DNA from 2 places in the Paenibacillus sp. Leaf72 genome. Region 1 is predicted to be linked to the other one. Evidence: a T-box and tRNA genes for the amino acid it is inferred to sense, from the RefSeq annotation. Region 1 holds a T-box; the other holds one or more tRNA genes.
What was found. The T-box of region 1 lies ahead of leuS (leucine--tRNA ligase). A T-box ahead of a tRNA ligase gene usually reads a tRNA of that ligase, here a tRNA-Leu.

Region 1 (4,299 bases):
AGCAGCTTCTGCTGCATATTTTGCAGTGGGGCAAGGAGAATGGGGCGGAGCACAGCTATTTGCTCGTTACGCATGCCAATGATGCGGCTAACCGCTTGTATGACAAGCTAGGCTTTACGCTGCAATATAACTACTGGTATCGGGTGAAAAAATTACCGGCGTCCCATTAACCCGGGCGAAGTGGAGGGGCGATTACGTTGAAGCAGGCAGGCGGAAAATTCGATTCCTTTACTCAAAAAGTGACAGCCGTTCTTATTTTCGTTTATACGATATGGCTCATTTATGCAATGTTTTTTGGCTTTGGCCGGCAGGCGAGAAGCGGTACTGTGCTGCGATATAATGTCATTCCTTTTTCAACCATCAAGCTTTATGTAACGAACTTTCATCATATGCCCTTTATCGATTGGATCATTAATATGGGCGGTAATATTGTCGTATTTGTACCCTTTGGCTTGGCGCTTCCGATTGTTTTTCGCTGGCGGCTGGGCAAGGTGCTGCTGTCGTTTGTGCTGTTTATTACGCTGCTGGAAGTGCTGCAAATGCTTACGAGGCGCGGCAGCTTCGACATTGATGATATTCTCATGAACAGCGCAGCTGTTGTTCTTGGCTATGGCATTGTTTTCTGGTTTCGGAAGCTGGCAGTTGGCAAAAGAGGCATTCAAAGAACCTATTGATGATTCCATTCTATCGGGGGACATCAGGGGACATAAACAGCGCCCCGGACTCTCTTAATAAGAGAAGGCCGGGGCGCTGTTTATTTTTATTCGAAAATCAAGCCCATTAAGTCTTCCTTCGTTACTTTGCCGAAATAATAGCTTAAATCGATCTCGCCGAGCAGCTTGCCGAGTGCAGCAGCTTCATAACGCTGACCGATGAGCTGCTTGGCAAATTCGCTGCTCTCGCCACGACCGAAGAAATCGCCATATACGGCGGCATCTGCAATTAGACCTTCCTCAACTTGCAGGCGTACATCGAACGTTCCAGCTCCTTCGATCCGCTTCGTCTGGCGCATATTGAATGCTGGAGATCGGCCATAATTCCAATCCCAGCTGCGATAGCGCGTTTGTGCCAGCTCGCGGACATCCGCCCATTGCGCCTCGGACAGCTCGTAGTAAGGGATTTCCTCACTGCCTTCAAAAATGGAAGCAAGCACGCTTTGGCGGAATTCATCAATTGTAATCGGCTCTGCCAGAAACTCGGAAATGTTGGCTACGCGGCTGCGAATCGATTTTGTCGCTTTCGACACGTATTTTTCAGGATTCGCTTTCAAAGCCGATACGACATTTTCAATTTCGGAATCAAACAGCAAGGTGCCATGACTGAACATTCTGCCGCGTCCTGAAAATTGTGCGTTGCCGGAAATTTTACGTTCGCCTACTTGAATATCGTTGCGGCCCGTAAGCTCAGCCTGAACGCCAAGCGCGGCTAGTGCTTTCACGACCGGCTCGGTAAATTTCTTGAAGTTATGGAAGGATTGGCCGTCGTCGCTCATGATGAAGCTGAAATTCAAATTCCCTTCGTCATGATATACGGCTCCGCCGCCGGACAGCCGGCGCACGACATGGATGTTGTTTTCCTCTACGTAGCGCGGGTTGATTTCTTCCAGCGTATTTTGGTTTTTGCCAATAATAATGGAAGGCTCATTAATATAAAACAGTAAATAATCGTCCTCCGGCGGCAGCGACCGTAAAATATATTCTTCCAGCGCCAAATTAAGCGCAGGGTCTGTTATATGGTTGTTGCTTACAAAACGCATCATAACGATTCCTCCGAAAATAGTAATGGGTTGCAAAAGCTTGCTGCTCCTATTATACCCCTCCTTGGGGCAAATGCCATGGATAAATGAGAGCGGCTTTTTCACCCGCAAGGAGAAAGGCGGTTCCTCGCAAAAAATGACTGACGTTCAAGCATCGTTCATCTAAGCATGCAAGAAGTGAGTGTATTGGGATAAAAAGGGAGCAACTTAGAGGCTTGTCCCTTGACATCGCGTCAAAGCTTCATTATAATCGGAACTAATTCTTAAAATGTCACATATGGCGTTGATAAGGAACAGTAGTATCGCGGGGCATGGCTTAGAGAGCCGGCGGATGGTGCAAGCCGGACCTGCAGCGATATGAATCTCACCTTGGAGCTGTGCGCGCAAGCGTACCGTAAGGCCTGCGTTAAAGGCAACAAGTGAGCACTCGGCAAAGCATGTCCGGGGGCTAACTAGGGTGGTACCACGGGAGACAGCTCTCGTCCCTAGCGATCATACGCTAGGGGCGGGAGCTTTTTTGCATGGAGCCGCTGAAATTTTGCTTTACCAAGCTTAAGGAGGAAACATTCATGAGTCAAGATCAGCAACCGCAAGGCTATAATCCGCTGATAGTAGAGCCGAAATGGCAAAAATATTGGGATGAGAACAAGACGTTCGCTACGAAGGAAGAAGCGGGCAAACCGAAATTTTATGCACTCGATATGTTCCCTTATCCATCCGGTTCAGGCCTGCACGTCGGTCATCCGGAAGGTTATACGGCAACGGATATCGTGTCGCGTTACAAGCGTCTGCGCGGCTTTAACGTCCTGCACCCGATGGGTTGGGATGCATTTGGCCTTCCTGCAGAGCAGCATGCACTGGATACAGGGCAGCATCCGCGTGAAATTACATTTAAAAATATCGACAACTTCCGCCGTCAAATCAAATCGCTCGGCTTTTCCTACGATTGGGATCGCGAGTTTAGTACGACTGACCCGGATTATTATAAATGGACGCAGTGGATTTTCATCCAGCTGTACAACAAAGGCCTTGCATATGTTGCTGAAGTTCCAGTTAACTGGTGCGAAGCGCTGGGAACTGTGCTTGCCAACGAAGAAGTCATTGACGGACTAAGCGAACGCGGAAATCATCCGGTTGTACGCAAGCCAATGCGCCAATGGGTACTGAAAATTACCGAATATGCGGAGCGCCTGCTGGAGGATCTGGAGGAGCTTGATTGGACGGAAAGCATCAAGGATATGCAGCGCAACTGGATCGGCAAGTCTACAGGCGCCGAAGTGACGTTTGCTATTGAGGGCCATGACGCGAACCTTGTCGTGTTTACGACGCGTCCGGATACTTTGTTCGGCGCCACTTATTGCGTGCTTGCGCCTGAGCATGAGCTGGTTGCCCAAATTACGACAGCGGAACAAAAGGCGGCTATTGAGGCTTACCAGCTGACAGCTTCCCGCAAGAGCGATTTGGAGCGTACTGATCTGGCGAAGGAAAAATCCGGCGTATTCACGGGTGCGTATGCGATTAACCCGGTCAATGGCGAGAAAACGCCAATCTGGATTGCCGATTATGTACTGGCAGGCTACGGTACAGGTGCGATTATGGCGGTTCCAGGCCATGATACGCGCGACTGGGAATTTGCCACACAGTTCGAATTGCCGATTGTGGAGGTCGTGCAAGGCGGAGATATTTCCAAAGAAGCCTATACTGGCGACGGTGCCCACGTAAATTCCGATTTGCTGAACGGGCTTAATAATGAAGAAGCGATTGCGAAAATGATCAGCTTCCTTGAAGAAAAAGGCAGCGGCCATGGCAAAGTGACGTACCGTCTGCGCGATTGGCTGTTCAGCCGCCAGCGTTATTGGGGCGAGCCGATTCCGATTCTTCATCTGGAGGATGGCACAATGAAGCCAGTACCAGAGGACCAGCTTCCGCTGCTGCTGCCGGATGTTGATGCGATTAAGCCTTCGGGTACAGGGGAATCACCGCTTGCGAATGTTACGGAATGGGTCAACACGATTGATCCAGAAACGGGTATGAAGGCGCGTCGCGAGACGAATACGATGCCGCAATGGGCGGGCAGCTGCTGGTACTACCTGCGCTTTATCGATCCGAAAAACGACAAGGAAATTTGTTCGCCGGAAAAACAGCGCGAATGGCTGCCGGTTGACCTGTATATTGGCGGAGCGGAGCATGCTGTGCTTCACTTGCTGTATGCGCGCTTCTGGCATAAAGTATTGTATGATCTGGGCGTAGTTGAGACGAAGGAGCCTTTCCATAAGCTCGTGAACCAAGGGATGATTTTGGGCACGAACAATGAGAAAATGTCCAAATCCCGCGGCAACGTCATTAACCCGGATGAAATTGTATCGGAATTTGGCGGAGATACGCTGCGTTTGTATGAAATGTTCATGGGCCCGCTGGAAGCGACGAAGCCTTGGAACACGAACGGCGTAGAAGGAGCCTTCCGTTTCCTTAGCCGTGTATGGCGCTTGTTCATCGGTGACGATGGCAGCTTGAGTGCGAAAATTTCGGAAGGTGAAACGACC
Region 2 (4,299 bases), on a different contig from region 1:
GCCCGCTTCCTTGAAAATCCTTTTGTTATAGAACATCCCGGTGTCATTCGGGTTATACCAGCTTTCTAGTCCAAATACATGATCCCCGCCAAAGCGCATCGCTTCAACGACATCCGGTGCAATTCGCGTATCTTTAAGGTAATCTTCCAATGGCGTCAAAAATCCCCCTTGCATCAGGCCCCATATGAAGCCGTCAGGCAGTCGGACAATTTCAGCGAAAGGATCGTTGGACATCACAGAGGAAGACAGCTTCTCTGTAGTCGACCAATATTCCGTATTTAAGTATTTGATTTTCACGTTATATTTTTCTTCCACTTTTTTGATTCTTTCACGTGCCAATTCATCCGCTTCGGAATCTCCGTCAGGGGCAGCATCCCACCAATGCGAGATGCGAATTTCTCTGCCGCCCAAATCGGCGGCTGGAGGCTCAGGCTCCTGGCTAGGAGCAATCGTTTCCTCCGCAGCTGTTGCCGTTGCCGTTGCGGCAGGCGCTTGGGTAGCTATTGCATTTCCCGCATTGTTGCTACTGCAAGCAGACAGAATCATCAATCCAGCCGTTAATAAAATAAGCAACATCGATTTCATCTTTTTCATCTGTTTCACTGTTCAGCACGCTCCCCTTAATTGATGGTCAATTAAATGTAAAGGCTTTCATGAAACCCATTTCAGTATAGCTCGCATCCTTACTATGGTCAACATTAAAGTTTAGATCTTCCAGATATGGATCGATGCGAATAATCGCTGTCTCGCTCATTCCATTAGGCCTAAAAAAAGAGCAGCAAGCCATAAACATCTGGCTTGCTGCTCTTTCAGGGCGTTCTTGCATCAGGCGCGGAAAGCTCCCCTCATGCAGCCTTCTAATTCGAGCTGACCTTCTTTTGGCCGCTCCGCGCTTCCGTACTTTGCCGAACAATAAGCTGTGGTGCCAAAGAAGTAAGCTGTTTGACCTTTTCCTTCTTCATGATCGCTTTAAGCACTTGAACCGCCATTCGCCCAAGCTCATGCGCCTGCTGAGAAACGGTAGTGAGCTCAGGGATAAAATGATGCGCCAGCGGAATATCATCAAATCCAACAATCGAAATGTCAGTTGGAATGGTAAGTCCAGCCTCCGTCGCCGCCTTAATTGCCCCGATCGCGGTATAATCGTTGACGCAGAAAACAGCGGTTGGCCTCTCTTCCATTTCGAGCAGCTTCAGCATTTGGCGCTTGCCCGAATCGATGGAGAAGCTGTCCGGCAGCAGCCAATTGTCCCGAATTCTAAGCCCCTCATCCTTCATCGTCTTTCGGAAGGCCCGCAGCTTGATTGAAGTTGTCGTCATATGGCTTTCCCCGCCAATGAAGCCGATTTCGGTATGACCCAGCTCGATTAGGTGCCGGACCGCGAGAGCAGTACCTACCGCTTCGTCCGTAGCAACTCTAATCAAGTTCGTATTGCGCAGCCCGCCGTTAACGAGCACAGTCGGAATGATGCTGGCATGCTGCACGAGCTCCTGCACCAAATGCTCATCGCAGTTTTTTAAATTAATTCTTCCCCCTAAAAAAATAACACCATCGACGCGTTTCTCCCGCATAATGCTGAGATACTCCGATTCTTTCGCGTAATCCCCGATAGAATTGCTAAGCAGAAAAGTATGCCCAGACTGCTGTCCCTCCTCCTCCGCTCCAGCGAACACTTCCGGGAAAAAGGGATTGGTTAGGTCAGGAACAATGACACCAATAATGCCGGTTTCTTTTTTTAGTAAGCTTCTGGCCATTGCGTTAGGCTGAAAGTTGTATTTTTGAATAAGCTCTTCAATCTTGGCTCGTGTAGATCCCTTTACCGGGGCGGTATCGTTCAATACCCTGGATACGGTGGCAACCGATACTTTGGCCTCTTTGGCAATATCATAAATGGTGACCTGTTTCAAGCCCAACGCTTCCCTTCTGCTATCATATATCGTCCCATTATAGCAAAATCGGACATCTTATGTAATAGATGACATCCCTTACTGCTAATAGAGAAAAAAGGGGCGGATAACAAATAAACAAACATAAAAGAAAAGGACTGTTTCTCAGTAGTTAAAAACTACTTGAAACAGTCCTTACTCTTCCATTCATAATGCGCGTGGAGGGACTTGAACCCCCACGTCGTGAAACGCTAGATCCTAAGTCTAGTGCGTCTGCCAATTCCGCCACACGCGCGCGATGTTCGCTAACAGCGAATAAATATAATATATCAGAAAACATCGCAACACGCAAGCATTTTTCAAAAAAAGTTTCAAAAATAATTTGGGCTTCTATTTAGAGCCGAAATTAAGCTCCTTGTTCGCCTGCTGCCGTCACCTTCACTCGCTTAATAAAGAAAGCAATGGCAAGCCCAACAAGGGCAAGCACCATGGCAAATATAAAAGCATTTTGCACGCCAACGGTCAATCCGCTAACCAAGTTGGCTGGCGATTCTGGATTTCCTTCTGCTGTCTTCAGGAATTTTTCCATTCCTGCTGTCATGATACTCACTGCCAGCGCTGTACCAATGGCACCCGCAACCTGCTGCAAGGTGTTCATAATCGCTGTTCCATGCGGATACAGCTCAGGTGGAAGCTGATTCAAACCATTCGTTTGCGCAGGCATCATAATCATCGAAATCCCGATCATTAGCAGGGAATGCAGCACGATGATCAACGCAGTCGTCGACGCGGTAGAAATATCAGAGAAAAACCATAGTACAACCGCAACAACCAACAGGCCCGGAAGAACGAGCCATTTTGGTCCATACTTATCAAACAGTCCGCCCATTACAGGAGACAAGAAGCCATTAATAAGCCCACCTGGGAGGAGAAGCAGCCCAACGGTCAACGGACTCATCATAAGGCCGCGCTGCAAATACATAGGCAGTATCAGCATGGAGGACAAAATAACCATCATACAAATAAACACCATAATTAAGCCGATCGTAAACATGGGGTATTTAAACGTCGTCAAATTAATCATTGGCTCTTTCATTTTAAGCTGGCGGATAACAAATAAAATGAGTGCAACGATACCTACGGTCATCGCGATAATGACCTTCGCGCTGCCCCATCCATCCTCTCCTTCTCCCGCGCTGCTAAAGCCGTAAACGACACCGCCAAAGCCGAGGGTAGACAAGCAAATCGACAATATGTCGATACGCGGCCTAGTCAAGGTAGAAACATTTTGCAAATAGACAAGCCCTACAAATAACGAAATAATCAAAAACGGCAAGGACACCCAGAAAATCCAGTGCCAGCTTAAGTTTGCGATCAAAATACCGGCAAAAGTGGGCCCCGTTGCTGGTGCGAACATCATAATGAGGCCGATAATCCCCATCGCTGCGCCACGCTTCTCAATCGGGATAATGACGAGAATCGTATTAAATAATAACGGCAGCAGCAGCCCTGTTCCCGTTGCTTGAAGCACACGCGCAATAAGCAGCGTTTCAAAGTTCGGTGCAAGAGCCGCTACGAATGTTCCTATAATAGAAAAAATCAATGACCATACAAACAGTTGCCGTGTTGTAAACCATTGCAGCAGCATGCCTGAAACCGGCACCAGTACTCCCAGCGTCAGCAAAAATATAGTCGTAAGCCATTGTACAGTGGCCTCGTTAACGCTCAAATCTCTCATTAAATCAGTCAATGCTACATTTAGAGCGGTCTCACTAAAAAAACCGATAAATCCGCTAAGCAATAGCGAAATCATAATCGGCATTACTTTGTAAGTCTTATTGGGTGAAGTTGAAGTCTCTTGCATCGTTCCTGCTTGCACTTATGTCATCCTCCTGCGAATTAAAAATTCATTTTGCTGTAACCTGTTGTTCTAGCTTGCTGGGCCACCATTAACAATTGACGGCACGAGACGCGAAATATGGACGAGCGGCTTCTCATCGCCATGAGTGATGGCCAAAATAAGCGCACCTTCCACTAAGGAAAGAATCACATTGCTTATTTCAGCAGCGCTGTTGTCATTCACTCCATTGGCAACGAGCTGCTGGGCAATATACTGCTGCCATTCAATAAAAACGACTTGGCACGCTGCTCTCAGTCTTTCGCTAATCAGGCATGTCTCAGCAGCCATCCAAAAGCTGAATGGCATAAATCCTCTAAACTGCGATTGCTTCCCATCGTGAATGATGTCGGAAATATGGGCCTGGATGGCTGCTGCAGGACTAGAAGTCTGTTCAAAATTCATCCGCCATTTTTCCAGCACAAAATTCTTAATCGTTGAAATACATTCAACCGCCAGTTCCTCCTTGCCTTCAGGGAAATAGTAGTACAAGGACCCCTTCGGACAAGAGCTTTC

Region 2: it encodes a tRNA-Leu, which carries the amino acid that the T-box ahead of leuS (leucine--tRNA ligase) is inferred to sense. The anticodon was not compared.

What each region holds. Positions count from the first base shown of each region.
Region 1 covers NZ_LMLV01000001.1:723,839-728,137, reverse strand. Annotated here, with positions in the region: gene ASF12_RS33445 (GNAT family N-acetyltransferase) at 1-170, shown strand, start outside; gene ASF12_RS03200 (VanZ family protein) at 198-674, shown strand; gene ASF12_RS03195 (lipoate--protein ligase) at 761-1,756, opposite strand; T-box leader at 2,031-2,246, shown strand; gene leuS (leucine--tRNA ligase) at 2,326-4,299, shown strand, end outside.
Region 2 covers NZ_LMLV01000015.1:36,768-41,066, forward strand. Annotated here, with positions in the region: gene ASF12_RS18025 (ABC transporter substrate-binding protein) at 1-594, opposite strand, end outside; gene ASF12_RS18030 (hypothetical protein) at 632-826, opposite strand; gene ASF12_RS18035 (LacI family DNA-binding transcriptional regulator) at 858-1,907, opposite strand; tRNA gene ASF12_RS18040 (tRNA-Leu) at 2,100-2,181, opposite strand; gene ASF12_RS18045 (DHA2 family efflux MFS transporter permease subunit) at 2,293-3,750, opposite strand; gene ASF12_RS18050 (TetR/AcrR family transcriptional regulator) at 3,817-4,299, opposite strand, start outside.